Flocculibacter collagenilyticus: one gene and its partner. The protein of the gene in region 2 interacts with the protein of the main gene of each other region in a pairwise test. Links are inferred from orthologs where the notes say so. Each region holds a gene or a part of one and is shown on either strand. Other genes may lie near its edges.

Region 1 (13,554 bases), 1.9 Mb from region 2 along the record:
AGAAGCGTTGTTGATCATGGCAAGAACGGGATTTTACCCAAAAGCATTACTAAACGTTTTTAAGAAGCTAAATAAGGAAGAAGGTAGTACTTTTGCTAAAAGATTTCCGTCACCATCTTCGCAAATTAATTACACTCGTAAGTTCTTACCCGCTGCGATGAAACACTATAAGCAAGTAGAAAAAAATGAACGCGTACCTAGTTGTGAACGCTTATAACGTAAGCGTTCATTAGAGCCTATCTTAGCTTAACGTCTGAAAATGATAATTAAGCTAATCACTAACAGTATTAATACGTAATATGAGTTTGCTGCAACCGTTAAAGGAGACAAGTGAAAGGTTGCACCAAGCAGTAATATTTGCGCCCCGTACGGTACTACTCCCTGCGACACACATGAAAAAATATCCAGCAAGCTTGCACTACGTTTAGCAGGAATTTGTTCTTCTTCGGCAAGGCGTTTTGCAATCGCGCCAGTTACCACAATGGCAACTGTGTTATTGGCAATGCATAAATTAGTGACAAAGGCCAAGACACCTATCGCAAGCTGTTTAGCAGCACCTTTTGAGAGTGACGCAATTTTAGCTAATCCAAACTCTATTTTACTACTTATGTATGCAAGGCCTCCTTGCGTTCGAATAAACTCGCTTAAGCCTCCAATCAGCATGGATAACAAGAATATTTCTTGTACAGACGTAAAGCCTAAATACACATCGTTGGTGAAAGTATTTAAGGTGTAGTCGCTGGAGTACGCGCCTGCAATGCCCGCAAAAATAATACCTAACAGCAAGACAACAAATACGTTAACGCCTGCAAGTGCTAGCGCCAAAATTGCGAAATAGGGCAGCATGGCGAGTATTTCGAATGACTGCTTTTCAATATGTTCAATGTTCGGTGTTTGGTAGGCTAAATACAGTAAAGTAATGAATGCGGCAGGTAAGGCGAAAACGAGATTTTCTTTAAATTTATCACGCACCGTGGCGTTTTGGGTTTTGGTCGCTGCAATGGTGGTGTCTGAAATTATTGATAAGTTGTCGCCAAACATTGCTCCACTTAATACGACACCTGCAACTAACGGCATGTCAAGCTGTGCTGATTGTGCAAGTCCATAAGCAATGGGTGCGATTGCTCCTATGGTACCCATTGAAGTGCCCATTGCCGTTGCCACTGTCGCAGTAATGATAAATAAGCCCGGTAAAAGTAAGCTAACAGGGATAACGCTAATACCTGCATTCACTACGGCATCTACGCCACCCGTCGCCTTCGCTACCACTGAAAACGCGCCAGCAAACAAATAAATCATACACATGGTAATAATATTGCTGTGCCCAGCACCATGAATAAAGGTTTCGATAGATTTATTAAGGGTGTCTCGATTTAAGATAATAGCGAAAATGATAGCTGGGATGACGAGAATAGGCGCTGGTACTTGGTAAAAGGCATATTCAACACCTTGTAAGTGGAAATGTAAGCCTGTTCCCAAAAACAATGAGACAAACAGAATAAGTGGTAACAGCGATAATTTAGCCGTTTGTGTGTGAATAGTTTGCAAATGTGCCTCTTATGCATTTAACGGTACGATATATTAATGACACAAGTGCCAATAATTAGAATAACCCTAAGACGAGCTGATCTTTGGGCTAAATAGCAAAGTGCGCCATCATACACTTTGGATTTTTAAATGTATAGACGTCTAAACTATTTTGGTAATTTACAGGTTGCTTAATAACTATACACAAGAGTGATTTGTATACCCATTGAATAGGGCGAATCAATTGGTATTAACTTGTCGATATGTTAGCATCGCGTTTCTCAAATCTTCTTATTCCTCCTTACTAATTAGGAAAATTTATGTCTTTTGAAACAAATGAACAAAAAGCTTGTTATGGTATGGGCTTACAAGTTGGTATGCAATTACGCCAAAACATGTTTGATGGCTTTGATGTTGATGCTATAGCTGCAGGTATTGCCACTGCAATCAATAATGAAGAATCAAAAGTAAGCGACGAAGAAATCCAAGCTGCATTCCAAGAAATTTCTAGCAAAATTCAAGCTGAACGCGCTAAAGCGTCTGAGCACTTGAAAGTTGAAGGTGCAGAATTCTTAGCTGAAAATGCTAAAAAAGACGGTGTAACTGTGACTGAGTCAGGTCTTCAGTATGAAGTACTTACCGAAGGTACTGGTGAAAAGCCAACTGCTGAATCAACCGTTCGTACTCACTACCACGGTACATTCATTGACGGTAAAGTATTTGATTCAAGCTATGATCGCGGCCAACCAGCTGAATTCCCAGTAGGTGGAGTAATTAAAGGTTGGACTGAAGCATTACAAATGATGCCAGTAGGTTCAAAATGGCGTTTAGCGATTCCTTATGAATTAGCATACGGTGAACAAGGTTCTCAAGGCGCAATCCCGCCTTTCTCGACATTAGTTTTTGATGTTGAATTACTAGAAATTACTGGCTAGTTGACTTCGTCAGCACGCCATCGGTTTTAACACGTTTTAAAACCTATGTTTTGCAAATACTTTAAACGTGTCGTGCTGAGCAATTCATTGTTTGGCAGACACGTTTTTTTATACCTAAAATAGCGTTTTATATAAAGGATAACGCATGACAGATATAGGCATTTTTGGCGCAAATGGTCGTATGGGTAGAGCTTTAATTGAAGCGATTCAGAATGATGACAATGTTACTCTTGCCAGAGCGCTAGTGCGGGAAAGTTCGCAATGGGTTGGCATGGACGTTGGAGAAGTAATAGGAATGGGTCGACAAGGACTTGCGATTAGTGATAATCATCAGGCACTTGGTCGTGATTGTGACGTGATGATTGACTTTAGTCTTGCTGAGGGCATGTTAGCGCATTTGGCTTTATGCGTAGAGCACAAGTTACCTATGGTCATTGGCACTACTGGATTGTCTGAAGCGCAACTTTTGCAATTAGACGATGCAGCTAAATCCATTCCTATTGTTTTTGCAGCTAACTTTAGTGTTGGTGTGAATGTAATGCTAAGCCTGTTACAGCAAACAGCGAAAGTAATGGGCGATGAGGTTGATATTGAAATATGGGAAGCACACCACAGGTTTAAGCGGGACGCGCCCTCTGGCACTGCTATGAAAATGGGGCAAGTCATAGCGGACACGCTCGAAAGAGATTTAAAGCAGCATGCAATCTATGGTCGAGAAGGGGATACGGGTCCTCGTGATGCAAAGAGTATTGGTTTTGCAACTCTACGTGCTGGAGACATAGTTGGTGAACACACTGCTTTATTTGCAGATTTAGGCGAACGCCTCGAAATAACCCACAAAGCCAGTAGCCGACTTACCTTCGCGAAAGGTGCAATAAGGGCTGCGGCATGGTTAAAAGATAAACAGGCAGGACTTTATGATATGCAAAACGTACTTGGATTAGGTTAGAAAAGCACTGCTTTTACATGGTTTAAATTAAAAACAGGCTTAAGGTCTGTTTTTTTATGTTTTATTAAAAACAAATAGACGTTCGCATAAAATTAAACTAGAATGCACAGGTTTGCCTAATAGCAATTACATTCAGTAATGCTGTGTGTCGGCAACGCTCTCACAACAATATAGTGAATAGATAATATTTGGTGGATATTTTCTATTTTTGACTGTTTGGAGGTTCACTTGACCACAACCGCTTTATTGGTACTTGAAGATGGTACTGTTTTCCGCGGGACTGCTATTGGCGCTGAAGGTATTTCAGTGGGCGAAGTAGTCTTTAATACTTCAATGACAGGGTATCAGGAAATTCTAACCGACCCGTCCTATGCAGAACAAATCGTAACACTCACTTACCCCCATATTGGCAACACAGGCACTAATTTAGAAGACGAAGAAAATCCTCAAATATGGGCCAAAGGCCTAGTCATCAGAGACCTCCCCCTTCTTTCCAGTAACTTCCGTAATCAACTCGACCTCAACCAATATCTCAAACAAAAAAATATCCTAGGCATTGCCGATATTGATACTCGTAAGCTAACACGTATCTTAAGAGATAAAGGAGCACAAAACGGCTGTATTATTGCTGTTAATGCGTCAGGTGAGTTAGATGAAGCAAGTGCTTTAAGTCACGCAAAAGAGTTTGCAGGGCTTAAGGGAATGGACTTGGCAAAGGTTGTCTCTACGCAATCACAATATGACTGGAATGAAAGTTCATGGACATTAGGTGAAGGCTACAGCACGTTACAAGCTGATGACGAGAGATTTCACATCGTGGCGTATGATTTTGGTGTGAAGCGCAATATTTTACGAATGTTAGTTGACCGTGGTTGTAAAGTGACAGTTGTACCAGCGCAAACTGATGCTAAAACGGTGTTAGCGATGAACCCAGACGGTATATTTTTATCTAATGGTCCTGGCGATCCTGAGCCGTGTGATTATGCCATTTCAGCAATCACTGAGTTTCTAGAAACCGATATTCCAATTTTTGGTATTTGTTTAGGGCATCAGCTTTTAGCATTAGCAAGTGGTGCAAAAACAGTGAAAATGAAGTTCGGTCATCATGGTGGAAACCATCCTGTGCAAGACTTGGATACGAAAGTAGTGATGATTACAGCACAAAACCACGGTTTTGCTGTTGACGAAGATAGCTTGCCAAATACGTTACGCGCGACTCATAAGTCATTATTTGATGGCTCATTACAGGGTATTCATCGTACTGACAAGCCAGCCTTTAGTTTTCAGGGTCACCCTGAGGCAAGTCCTGGTCCACATGATGCCGCACCGCTATTTGATCACTTTATCGAGCTAATGCAAGCTCGCCGTTAATTGGATGAAAAGAGAGTAAGAGTCCGCTATGCCAAAACGTACAGACCTACAAAGCATTCTGATTTTAGGTGCCGGGCCGATAGTTATCGGTCAGGCGTGTGAATTTGACTACTCTGGCGTCCAAGCTTGTAAGGCGTTAAGAGAAGAGGGGTACCGAGTTATTCTTGTAAACTCTAACCCTGCCACCATTATGACCGATCCTGAAATGGCCGATGCAACTTATATTGAGCCAATACACTGGGAAGTGGTTGAGAAAATAATCGAAAAAGAAAAGCCTGATGCGGTTTTACCAACAATGGGTGGGCAAACGGCATTGAACTGTGCGCTTGATTTAGAGAAACACGGCGTATTAGAAAAGCATAATGTTGAAATGATTGGCGCGACTGCCGATGCGATTGATAAAGCGGAAGATCGTAATCGTTTTGATAAAGCCATGAAAGCGATAGGCTTAGAAACACCTCGTGCTGAAATTGCGCATACGCTAGATGAAGCGCATGATGTACTTTCACGTATCGGCTTTCCATGTATCATTCGCCCATCTTTTACTATGGGTGGTTCTGGTGGTGGTATTGCCTACAACCGTGAAGAATTTGATGAGATTTGTATTCGTGGCCTTGATTTATCTCCCACCAAAGAGTTACTCATTGACGAGTCTTTGATTGGCTGGAAAGAGTATGAAATGGAAGTGGTGCGCGATAAAAACGACAATTGTATTATTGTGTGCGCGATTGAAAACTTTGACCCTATGGGCGTTCACACAGGTGACTCTATTACTGTTGCGCCGGCTCAAACGTTAACCGACAAAGAATATCAGCTAATGCGTAATGCCTCGATGGCTGTGTTGCGCGAAATTGGTGTAGAAACGGGTGGTTCGAATGTTCAGTTTGGGGTAAACCCTGATGACGGTCGCATGGTCATTATTGAGATGAATCCAAGGGTGTCACGCTCATCTGCTCTTGCATCAAAAGCAACAGGCTTCCCAATTGCAAAAATTGCGGCGAAGCTTGCTGTTGGTTATACCCTTGATGAATTAGATAATGACATTACGGGTGGTGCTACACCTGCGTCGTTTGAGCCTACGTTAGATTACGTTGTTACTAAGCTTCCTCGATTTAACTTTGAAAAATTCTCAGGTTGTAATGACCGACTCACCACGCAAATGAAGTCTGTGGGTGAGGTGATGGCAATCGGCCGTAATCAACAAGAGTCGCTTCAAAAAGCGCTGCGTGGGCTTGAAGTTGGCGTATCAGGTTTTGAACCGATTGTTGATAAAGATGATCCAAACGCGCACGACAAAATTATCCATGAATTAAAAGAACCTGGTGCTGAACGTATTTGGTATCTTGCTGACGCATTCCGTCATGGTTTAGATTTAGAAGCAATTTTTAAGCTGACTAAAGTGGACCCGTGGTTCTTGGCACAAATTGAAGACATCATTCAGCTTGAATCAGAAATAGAAAAACGCGGCTTGTCTGGGCTTGATGAAACATTTTTACGTAGCTTAAAGCGTAAAGGTTTCGCCGATAAACGCATTGCTGATTTATTAGGTGTTGCAGAAAAAGAAGTGCGTAAGAAGCGCCACACTCTATCTATTTATCCAGTGTATAAGCGTGTAGATACATGTGCCGCAGAGTTTAGCTCAGATACTGCATATATGTATTCCAGCTATGATGAAGAGTGCGAAGCTAATCCATCTGATAAAGATAAAATAATGGTAATCGGTGGCGGTCCTAACCGTATTGGACAGGGTATTGAGTTTGACTACTGCTGTGTTCATGCAGCCCTTGCTATGCGTGAAGATGGTTACGAAACAATAATGTTAAACTGTAATCCCGAAACGGTATCTACAGATTACGATACGTCTGATCGCTTATACTTTGAACCAATTACGCTAGAAGACGTACTAGAAATAGTTCGCGTTGAAAAGCCAAAAGGTGTCATTGTGCAATATGGTGGTCAAACACCACTTAAATTAGCACGAGAGTTGGAAGCGAATGGAGTGCCAATTATTGGAACTTCACCTGACGCAATTGACCGCGCTGAAGATCGTGAACGTTTTCAGCACATGGTGCAGCGTCTTGATTTATTGCAACCTGAAAACGCGACAGTTACTTCGCTTGAAGAAGCTCTCGTTAAGTCTAAAGAAATTGGTTATCCAATGGTTGTTCGTCCTTCCTATGTACTTGGTGGACGCGCAATGGAAATTGTATACGACGAAGATGACTTAAAACGTTACATGACCGAAGCGGTGTCAGTTTCTAATGAAGCGCCAGTATTGTTAGATCGCTTCTTAGATGACGCGATTGAAATTGATGTGGATGCGGTTTGTGACGGTGAAAACGTGATCATTGGCGGTATTATGGAACACATTGAGCAAGCGGGTGTTCACTCAGGTGACTCGGCATGTTCATTACCACCACATAGCTTAAGCCAAGAAATTCAAGACAAAATGCGTGCACAAGTGAAGGCAATGGCCTTAGAGCTTGGTGTAGTTGGTTTAATGAATACCCAGTTTGCGGTAAAAGATGGCGAGATTTACCTTATTGAGGTTAATCCTCGTGCTGCCAGAACTATTCCATTTGTATCTAAAGCTACAGGTGTTGCATTAGCGAAAGTTGCAGCACGATGCATGGTTGGCAAGTCATTAGCTGAGCAAGGTGTTACTGAAGAAACGATTCCGCCTTATTATTCAGTAAAAGAAGTTGTGCTACCGTTTAATAAGTTTTTAGGCGTTGACCCGCTTCGTGGCCCTGAAATGCGCTCTACTGGTGAAGTTATGGGGGTTGGTAAAACCTTTATTGAAGCATTTGCCAAAGCGCAACTTGGTGCAAATATCGAAATACCTCGTAGTGGTAGGGCATTGCTGTCAGTAAGAGACAGTGATAAGGTGCGCGTTGTTGAACTTGCTAAACAACTTCGTGAAAACGGCTTTGAAATTGATGCTACTCGCGGTACATTTGACGTATTGAGCGAAGCAGGTATAGAAGTACGCAAAGTTAATAAAGTATTTGAGGGACGCCCTCATATACTCGATCGCATTAAAAATGGTGAATATAGCTATATTGTAAATACCACAGAGGGTCGTCAAGCGATTGAAGACTCTAAAGTATTACGTCGTGGTGCGTTACAATATAAGACTAATTACACTACAACCATTAACGCCGGCTTTGCTACATGTAAAGCACACCAAGCTGATGACAGAGGCTCGGTTGTATCGGTACAAGAATTACATAAACAGGTAGGTTAATGAGCAATCAAATTCCTATGACTTCTCACGGAGCAGATATGCTTCGTGAAGAGCTAATAGAATTGAAAACAGTTAAACGTCCTCAAATTGTTGAAGCAATTGCTGAAGCAAGAGAACACGGCGATTTAAAAGAAAATGCAGAATACCACGCGGCTCGCGAGCAGCAGGGGTTTTGTGAAGGGCGTATTCAAGAAATTGAAGCAAAATTATCAAACGCTCAAATTATAGATGTAACTAAAATGCCTAAAACAGGTAGAGTAATTTTTGGTGCAACAGTTGAGATTGTTAATATTGAAACTGATGAAGAAGTTACATACCGCATTGTAGGAGATGATGAAGCTGATATTAAAAGTAACTTGATATCGGTTAATTCACCAATTGCAAGAGGCTTAATAGGTAAGCAAGAAGGTGAAGAAGTATTAATTAATACTCCTAGCGGCGCTGTAGAGTTTGAAATCTTAAGCGTTGATTACGTTTAGTAACGTTGCCTAACCTTTTTAATAAAAAAACCTGCTAACGCAGGTTTTTTTATACTTGTAAATTCATCGCGGTTTAAATAAGCAAGGCTAACATAAATAATGTATTTACGAATTTATGCCAATGGCGTGATAACAAAAATAAATACCGATTAGCAACATCATCCCGGCCATAATAACTTCAAATTGGCGCTGATTAATTTTGTTCATAAATTGCTTTCCAAAATAAACCCCAACAAGCGCTCCTAATCCGATTGCGATACCAAGCCCACCAATACTTAAAGTAAACGCGCCGAAAATAATATAACCAATAACCTTTGTAAGCTGCATTACCAAAGAGTTGATTGACTTTGTCGCAACAATTGCCTCTTTCGATAACTGCTTTGCTGCAAGAAATGGGTTATAAACAGGCCCAGCACCACCTACGATTGCTGAAATAAAAGATACCAAACATGAAAGTGGTAAAAATGCCCAGTCGGGAATGGATAAAACGTGAGTTTTAAATTTAAACCAATATTGCAGTGCAGTGATAATGAGGAAAATGCCAATTAGCAGTTTTATATTTTCATTAGCTAGTTGAACAAAAATATAACTTCCAAGAATGGCTCCGAAAAGCGAACCAGCCACCATCCAGGCGCCAATGCGCCAATTGACATCGTTAATAAATAAAAAAGCGCGATACGGATTTGCAATAAATGAGCCTAAAGCAATGGCAGGAATAACCTGAGCAGGGGCAATAAATAATGGCAGGATGGGCAATAAAAGCATTACCGCGCCACCGGCTGCAACTGTGCCTAAGGACCAAGCAGCAATGGCGAGTAAAAAGAGTGAAAAATAAATCAAACTGTTATCCTGTTAAGGACGTAGTAGAATTATTTTCTAGGCAAAGAAACTTTATTTTCTTCTGACTGACGAAACAGTACTAAAATATGCCCAATTGTTTGTACTTTAATTGCATTGCTTTCGCGCACAATAGCATCAATAATTTGACTTTTTAGCTCTCTGTCGTCCGTTGGAATTTTAATTTTAATAAGCTCATGGTGATCTAATGCTTGATCAATCTCAGCCATTACGCCTTCAGTTAATCCGTTTGCACCTAGCAGTACAACTGGCTTTAACGTATGTGCAACGCTTTTTAAGTGTTGCTTTTGTTTGTTTGATAATTTGTCTAATTGGCTCATTGTTACAATTTTCTCGTAGACGGGTCTTGAATTGCGCGTATTCTAACGCCATTTAGACATCATTACTAACTTAAGTTTGGTTTTAAATGACAAAAAAGAAGCACACACCCAGCAGTAAACGCTGGTTGACAGAACATTTTGATGACCATTATGTACAAGAAGCAAAAAAACGAGGGCTTCGTTCTCGTGCTGTATTCAAATTGGAAGAGTTACAGCAAAAAGATAAACTTCTGAAACAAGGCATGACGGTTGTTGATCTAGGCGCTGCACCAGGTGGGTGGTCACAGTTAGCGACAGAGCTAGTAGGTATGGAAGGGCATGTTATTGCCTGTGATATTTTATCAATGGACCCGATCGCGGGCGTTGATTTTCTACAAGGTGACTTTCGCGAAGAAGCGGTATTAGATGCATTACTTGCGCGCATTGGCGGCAAAAATGTAGATGTGGTTTTATCTGATATGGCACCAAATATGAGCGGCACGGGTGGGGTTGATCAACCTCGAGCCATGTATTTAGTTGAGCTTGCACTTGATATGTGTAGTCACGTTTTGAAGAAAAATGGCAGTTTTGCTGTTAAAGTATTTCAGGGTGAAGGCTTTGATGAGTATATGAAACAAGTTAAAGAAGTGTTTAAAGTTGTTAAAACAAGAAAACCTGATTCTTCGCGTGCACGTTCAAGAGAAGTTTATATAGTAGCTACTGGATACAAGTTGTAGTAAATTACGTATTTGTTGAACATGTAATAAATTTAAAAGAACCCCCAATTTAGGAAAGAGGTTATTACCTTGAGTGATATGGCAAAAAATTTAATACTCTGGTTAGTGATAGCAGTTGTTTTGATGTCGGTGTTCCAGAGTTTTAGTCCAAGCGACTCCTCTGACAGGCAAGCGAGCTATACGAAGTTTCTGCAAGAGGTGAATCAAGGCCTCATTCGTGAAGTTAAAATTTCACGAGATGGAAAGATCACAGGAATAAAGCGCAGCGGCGAACGATTTGATACTTTTATTCCAACCCAATATGATCCTGACTTACTGAATGATTTATATAAACAGGGGGTTGAGACAACGGGCGAACCACCTGAAGAGCCAAGTATTTTAGCGTCTATCTTTATTTCATGGTTCCCAATGTTACTGCTTATTGGTGTATGGATTTTCTTCATGCGTCAAATGCAAGGCGGTGGCGGAAAAGGCGCGATGTCTTTCGGTAAGAGTAAAGCGCGCTTAATGAGTGAAGACCAAATTAAAACTACTTTTGTTGATGTGGCAGGGTGTGACGAAGCAAAAGAAGAAGTGCAAGAGCTTGTTGATTATCTTAAAGAACCTTCTAAATTCCAAAAGCTGGGCGGTAAAATTCCTAAAGGTGTACTAATGGTAGGCCCACCAGGAACAGGTAAAACGTTATTAGCGAAAGCGATTGCAGGTGAAGCAAAAGTACCTTTCTTTACAATTTCTGGTTCAGATTTTGTGGAAATGTTTGTCGGTGTAGGTGCTTCACGTGTTCGTGATATGTTCGAACAAGCGAAAAAAGCTGCACCATGTATTATTTTCATTGATGAAATAGATGCGGTAGGTCGTCAACGTGGTGCAGGTTTAGGTGGTGGTCACGATGAACGTGAGCAGACATTAAACCAAATGCTAGTTGAAATGGATGGTTTTGAAGGTAATGAGGGTATTATTGTTATTGCTGCAACTAACCGTCCTGATGTGTTAGACCCTGCGTTATTACGTCCAGGTCGTTTTGACCGTCAAGTAACCGTTGGCTTACCTGATGTACGTGGCCGTGAACAGATTTTAAAAGTGCATATGCGTAAAGTGCCATTAGGCGACGATGTTAAGGCGTCGGTAATTGCACGTGGTACACCAGGATTTTCAGGTGCTGATTTAGCCAACCTTGTTAATGAAGCTGCATTATTTGCTGCACGCTCAAACCGCCGTGTTGTTTCGATGGAAGAGTTTGATAAAGCAAAAGATAAAATTATGATGGGCGCTGAACGTAAGTCGATGGTGATGAACGAATCAGAAAAAGAAATGACTGCCTATCATGAAGCTGGACATGCCATTGTTGGCCGTATGGTTCCTGATCATGATCCTGTATACAAAGTATCAATTATTCCTCGTGGTCGCGCACTGGGTGTTACCATGTATTTACCAGAGCAAGATCGCGTCAGTCATTCAAAACAGCATTTAGAAAGTATGTTATCTAGCCTATATGGTGGTCGTATCGCTGAAGCTGTTATTTACGGTGCTGATAAAGTAACCACTGGTGCTTCTAATGATATTGAACGTGCAACTGAAATAGCGCGTAAAATGGTAACTCAGTGGGGTCTTTCAGACTCGATGGGACCAATGCTATATGCAGATGAAGAAGGCGAAGTGTTTTTAGGCCGTACAGCATCTAAGTCTAAATCAATGTCTGATGATACGGCAAAACAAATTGATGCAGAAATTAGAATGATAATCGATCGTAATTATCAGCGTGCAGAAACTATCTTGAATGAAAATATGGATATTCTTCATTCAATGAAAGATGCGTTAATGAAATATGAAACGATTGATGCGAAACAAATCGATCAATTAATGGAAAGAAAGCCTGTTTCTTCGCCGGAAGGATGGGATGATAATGACAAAGGTGCAGGTACGCCTTCAGCGCAGTCTGAAGATGAGTCTGAGCCAGGTGATTTGGATACCAATGGTAAGTCAGTTCACTAAATCTTAAATAACATTACTCTTTTAAAAGCCTCAGTGCAGTCATGCCCTGAGGCTTTCTTATATTTTATGAAGCAAATACATTTCAAAAACAAACAATTGAATTTATCCTCTCCAGTTGTGATGGGGATTTTAAATGTCACTCCAGATTCATTCTCTGATGGTGGCCAACACAATACAGTTGAGCTAGCAGTGAAACATGCAAAACGAATGCTAGAAGAAGGTGCTGAAGTTATTGATATTGGTGGTGAGTCAACTCGCCCAGGAGCACCAGCTGTTTCTCTTGAGGATGAATTAAAGCGAGTTATCCCTGTTATCGAAATACTTAAAAGAGAGTGTGACTGTATTATATCGATTGATACCAGCAAACCAGAAGTAATGAAAGCGGCGATCGATGCAGGTGCCGATATGATTAACGACGTATGCGGATTGCAGCTTGACGGTGCTAAGGAGATGGCTGCTGAATTGGCTGTGCCTGTTTGCATCATGCATATGCAAGGTACGCCCAGAACAATGCAAAAAGCGCCGCAGTATGAAGATGTCACAAGGGATATTATTCGTTTTTTTAAAGAGCGTATCTCCGCATGTTTAAAGGCAGGGATTAAACGAGAGATGTTATTATTAGATCCAGGGTTTGGTTTTGGTAAGTCCGTCTCTCATAACTATCAGTTATTAGCTACGCTGGCTAAATTTCATGAATTAGAACTACCGTTACTCATCGGACTATCAAGAAAGTCTATGATTGGGGCTGTAATTGCTCCTCAAAGTGATAGAATTAGCGGTAGTATCGCTGGTGCGGTGATTGCCGCCATGCATGGTGCACATATATTAAGAGTGCACGATGTTAAGCAAACGAAAGAAGCATTAGCTGTGGTGACTGCCACACTAAATGGAGTTAAAAGTGACTAAAAGAAAATATTTTGGCACCGATGGTGTTAGGGGCAAAGTAGGGCATTATCCGATCACGCCTGAATTTGCTTTAAAGTTAGGCTGGGCAGCTGGAAGAGTGCTGTCTGAAGCAGGAACTAAAAAAGTAATTATAGGTAAAGATACGCGTATTTCAGGCTATATGCTAGAAACCGCATTAGAGTCAGGCCTCATCGCAGCCGGTATCGATGTTCGACTATTAGGACCCATGCCAACACCCGCAGTTGCATATTTAA
Region 2 (4,622 bases):
TTTTACAGCGGTTCAATAAAATGAATAGGTATGAAGCGTTAAGAAATAAATACCCAAAACAGGTAGAGGGAAATGACAAGCGTCAAGTGATTGGGAGGTAAGTAATAAGGCCTCGACTGAGGCCTTATTAGGTTAAACGCTTGCTTATTTACCGCCTTTGCTATCTTTCATAAAACGGAAAAAGTCGCTATCTGGTTGTACAATAAGTACATCCGATTTGCTGTCAAAACTTTTCTTATATGAATCTAGACTGCGAATAAACGCATAAAAGTCAGGATTTTTTGAGTAAGTTTCAGCATATATTTTAGCTGCATTTGCATCACCTTCACCACGAAGGGTTAATGCTTTACGCTCAGCATCAGCCAACATCACAGTTACACGAGCATCAACATCAGCACGAATAATTTCTGCTTTTTCTTGACCTTGAGAACGGTGCTCTTTTGCTACAGCGGTACGCTCTGCACGCATACGCTGGAAGATAGAGTTACTGACTTCAAGTGGTAAATTTATCTGCTTTACGCGCACATCAACAATGCTAATACCTATGTCATCAGAACTTTTAGCTGCTTCCATTGCTTGGCTCATTAGTTCATCGCGCTCACCAGAAACAATCTCTTGTATTGTTCTGTTACCAAACTCTGTTCTTAATCCATTATTAACTTTTTGTTTAAGTAGAGACTCGGCTTGCGCTTTATTTCCGCCAGTTGATAAGTAATAAGTGGCAAAATCCGAAATGCGCCATTTAACATACGAGTCAACCATTAAGTCTTTTTTCTCACCTGTTACGAAACGGTCTGGAGCATCGTCCAATGTTTGAATACGTGCATCTAGCTTTTTAACTTGCTCAATAAATGGCAATTTAAAATGAATACCTGGCTCGTACACCACTGTATTGTCGTTACTATCACGCTTCACTTTACCGAATTGAATAACAATTCCGCGCTGCCCTTCTTGAACAACAAATAAAGATGAGATACCAAGAATGATTAAAGCAATAACTGCTGCAATTGAAAAATTCTTCATGGCTTAGTTTCTCCCACTACGTGTTCTATCTGAACGTACACCTACCTTCGTCTGGTTAGACGATGATTGGGTATTATTCGTTGTGACTGTATCTCTTATTGACTGTACGTCGGCTTTTTTAGGGTTTGATGATGCTCTATTTTGATTTTGCATAATCTTGTCTAACGGAAGGTACATCATGTTACCCCCACCTTCCACATCTACAATAACTTTAGATGTCGCACTGAACACAGCTTCCATCGCGTCGAGATATAGGCGTTGGCGCGTTACTTGCGGAGCTGCCTCATACTCTGGTAGCAACTTTTCAAACTTAGCCACTTCACCTTGTGCTTCGAGTAATACACGCTGCTTATAAGCTTGCGCTTCTTGATTCATACGATTCACACGACCACGAGCAGCAGGTTCAATTTCTCTCGCATAGGCTTCAGCTTCACGAATAAAACGTTCTTCATCTTCTTGCGCAGAAATTGCATCATCAAATGCCGCTTTTACTTCTTCTGGAGGACGGGCATCTTTAAAGTTAACATCAGAAATCGTAATACCTAAATTATAAGGCTCAATGATTTTTTCAATTTCCTGCCACGTTTTTTGTCTCACATCTTCACGGCCTGAAGTTAAAATGGCATCCATCTTTGAATGTCCGACAACATAACGAAGTGCGCTATCCATTGCTTCACGCAAACTTTCATCAGCATTAGTCACGCTAAATTTATAGTTACGCGGGTCTACCACACGGTACTGCACTTCAAATTCAACACGTACCACGTTTTCGTCTTCCGTTAGCATAAAGCCAGACGCTGGTAGTGTACGAATGGTTTGTACGTCAACGTTAAATACTTCATCAATAAATGGAGGGTTCCATCTTAAGCCCGGCTCCTTAATTTCGTAAAATTGGCCGAACCTTAACACAAGTCCTTTCTCAGCTTCTTTGATTGAGTAGAAGCCGCTAATAAACCATACCAATAAAGCGATAACGATAATTAGCGTTAAGCCAATAGACGTTGCAGGGCTAGAACCAGACTGACCGCCCTTACCACCGCCGCCAAATAAACCGCCAAATTTATCACTTAGCTCTTTAAAAAATTGATCTAAATCCGGTGGCCCCTGATCACGTCCGCCTTTTTGTTTCCACGGATCATTATCTTTGCCATTATTCCCCGGCTCATTCCAAGCCATGCTTCTCTCCGTCTATCTAGTTTTTATTAATTTCAAGTTTCGCGTAATTTAACACTATCTTCGACTAAACAATATAGTTTTCAAGTCTTCCTTCACTACGTTTAGCCAATTTATTCCAATCATCATACGAAAGTCTTACATGTAAAGACCAACTTCCATCATCAAAATAGTCTTCTTCTGAAATACAATTTAAACGATATAAGGCACTTCTGATTTTGCCTTCCGTCGCGGGTAGCTTTAAATGGTGTGACACCATTTTTTTACTTAATAGTTCGCTAACTGCTTCTCTGACAAGCTCTACACCTTCACCTGTTTGAGCTGACAGCCATACCCGAACAGGTAATCCATCGTCATTTCTGTCAATTCGTGGTGATACGTCGTCAAATAAGTCTATTTTGTTGTATATTAATAATTGCGGTACTTCGTTAGCGTCAATTTCTTCTAACACTAGTTGTACTTGCTCAATATTATCTTTCCGCCTGTCATCTGCCGCATCAATAACGTGTAGCTGCAAATCTGCTTCACGTGTTTCAGTTAACGTGGCTTTAAAGGCTGCGACTAAATCGTGCGGCAAATGCCGAATAAATCCTACTGTGTCCGCTAAAATTGCAGTTCCTATATCGTTTAACTGAATTTTTCGCAGTGTTGGATCGAGCGTAGCAAATAGCTGATCAGCAGCGTAAATACCCGCATTAGTGATAGCATTAAATAACGTAGATTTACCTGCGTTGGTATAACCGACTAATGACACTGTTGGGATTTCTGCACGATTTCTAGCACGACGGCCTTGGTCGCGTTGCTTAGACACTTTTTCTAGCCGCCTTAAAATACTCTTAATGCGCCCACGAATCAGTCTTCGGTCAGTTTCTAATTGCGTTTCACCGGGTCCACGCAAGCCTATGCCCCCTTTTTGTCGCTCAAGGTGTGTCCAGCCTCGAACTAAGCGGGTAGAAATATGTTTTAATTGCGCTAATTCAACTTGTAATTTTCCTTCATGCGTACGTGCACGTTGAGCAAAGATATCTAGGATTAACCCTGTCCTATCAAGCACACGACACTGGCATAATTTTTCAAGATTCCGCTCTTGAGTTGGGCTCAAGGAGTGATTGAAAATTACAATATCAGCATTTATATCTTGAACGGTTTGTGCGATTTCTTCTGCTTTGCCAGAACCGACAAAGTATTTTGGGTGAGGGGCTGCACGACTACCAGTAATCACAGCTAAAGCGTTTACGCCTGCCGAATCAACTAACATTTTTAGTTCTTCGACGTCTTCTCGCTCTCCCTCCTCAGGAAATTCTAAATGAACTAGAACCGCCTGCTCACCGGCTTTATAACGGTCAAACAAGCACTACTCTCCTATTAGGAATTTTTTGCGCGGCAACAAAATCGGCCGCGCAATATAATACATTACTACTTATTGGCCGTTACCTTCACCATCCATAGGTGAGTTATAACCATTCGATGGCGCTTGGGTCGGTATGGCTCGTGAAGGCACTACTGTAGAAATGGCATGTTTGTACACCATTTGACTTACTGTATTCTTCAATAAGATGACAAATTGATCGAAAGACTCAACTTGACCCTGCAATTTGATACCGTTAACCAAATAAATTGAAACAGGAATACGCTCACGGCGCAACGCATTCAAAAAAGGATCTTGTAATGATTGGCCCTTTGCCATATCGATCTTTCCTTATAGTAGTCATTATTTTTATTCAACTGCTTGTATGTAGAGCAGTTATTTTTTGTGTCACCTTAACAGCTTAGCGAAGAATATACACGTTGCAAGTTTTGTTTATCACCAGTATGTAACCAAGTGAGATCTTGCCAACTTCGCAGCCAGGTTAATTGACGCTTTGCTAGTTGTCGAGTGGCAACAACTCCTCTGAACACCATTTCCTCATGGTCATAATGCCCAGACAAGTAATCCCACATTTGTCGATAGCCAACACAACGAATAGAAGGTAAATCTTTATGTAAATCCCCTCTATTGTATAAGGCTCTGACCTCGTGTTCAAAGCCTAATTCAATCATTTGTGAAAATCTTTGTTCAATTCTTTTATGTAAAACATCACGTTGCGTCGGCGCAATTGCAAACTGAACACTTGGGTACGGTAAAGCGTCCCCCTTTGTTTCAGTAAGCTCTGTCATTGTTTTGCCTGTAATACGATATACTTCTAGCGCGCGGTTGATTCGTTGAGGATCATTTTCATGTATGCGGTTGGCCGCAACCGGGTCTATCTCCGCTAGCTGTTTGTGTAGGCCACTCCATCCTATCCGGCTGGCTTCATCTTCTAACTGTGCCCTTACTGATTCATCGGCTTCGGGTAATGGCGATATACCTTCCAATAAAGCCTTAAAGTACATCATGGTACCGCCCGCTAATATAACGAGCTTATTCCGCTGTTTTATTGCTTTAA

Evidence for each region.
Region 1: the proteins of hflK (region 2) and ftsH interact in binary tests that used the Escherichia coli proteins (3 or more experiments, as listed by UniProt). The link is inferred for Flocculibacter collagenilyticus from one-to-one orthologs.

Annotation. Positions count from the first base shown.
Region 1 is NZ_CP059888.1:2,726,218-2,739,771, reverse strand. What follows is about bases 9,995-12,932. They hold ftsH (ATP-dependent zinc metalloprotease FtsH), read left to right. Parts: upstream 9,995-10,471; coding sequence 10,472-12,394; downstream 12,395-12,932. Other genes in these bases: folP (dihydropteroate synthase), read left to right, coding at 12,461-12,932; rlmE (23S rRNA (uridine(2552)-2'-O)-methyltransferase RlmE), read left to right, coding at 9,995-10,402. Also shown: HUU81_RS12145 (hypothetical protein), read left to right, coding at 1-217; HUU81_RS12140 (Na+/H+ antiporter NhaC family protein), read right to left, coding at 247-1,548; HUU81_RS12135 (FKBP-type peptidyl-prolyl cis-trans isomerase), read left to right, coding at 1,848-2,462; dapB (4-hydroxy-tetrahydrodipicolinate reductase), read left to right, coding at 2,608-3,411; carA (glutamine-hydrolyzing carbamoyl-phosphate synthase small subunit), read left to right, coding at 3,640-4,782; carB (carbamoyl-phosphate synthase large subunit), read left to right, coding at 4,811-8,029; transcription elongation factor GreA, read left to right, coding at 8,029-8,508; HUU81_RS12110 (sulfite exporter TauE/SafE family protein), read right to left, coding at 8,614-9,348; ribosome assembly RNA-binding protein YhbY, read right to left, coding at 9,378-9,686; more of rlmE, read left to right, coding at 9,773-9,994; more of folP, read left to right, coding at 12,933-13,300; glmM (phosphoglucosamine mutase), read left to right, coding at 13,293-13,554. UniProt on the Escherichia coli protein: Acts as a processive, ATP-dependent zinc metallopeptidase for both cytoplasmic and membrane proteins. Plays a role in the quality control of integral membrane proteins.
Region 2 is NZ_CP059888.1:870,934-875,555, reverse strand. The notes cover bases 114-3,106. They hold hflK (FtsH protease activity modulator HflK), read right to left. Parts: upstream 2,200-3,106; coding sequence 1,027-2,199; downstream 114-1,026. Other genes in these bases: hflX (ribosome rescue GTPase HflX), read right to left, coding at 2,264-3,106; hflC (protease modulator HflC), read right to left, coding at 145-1,023. Outside these bases: more of hflX, read right to left, coding at 3,107-3,547; RNA chaperone Hfq, read right to left, coding at 3,617-3,883; tRNA (adenosine(37)-N6)-dimethylallyltransferase MiaA, read right to left, coding at 3,958-4,622.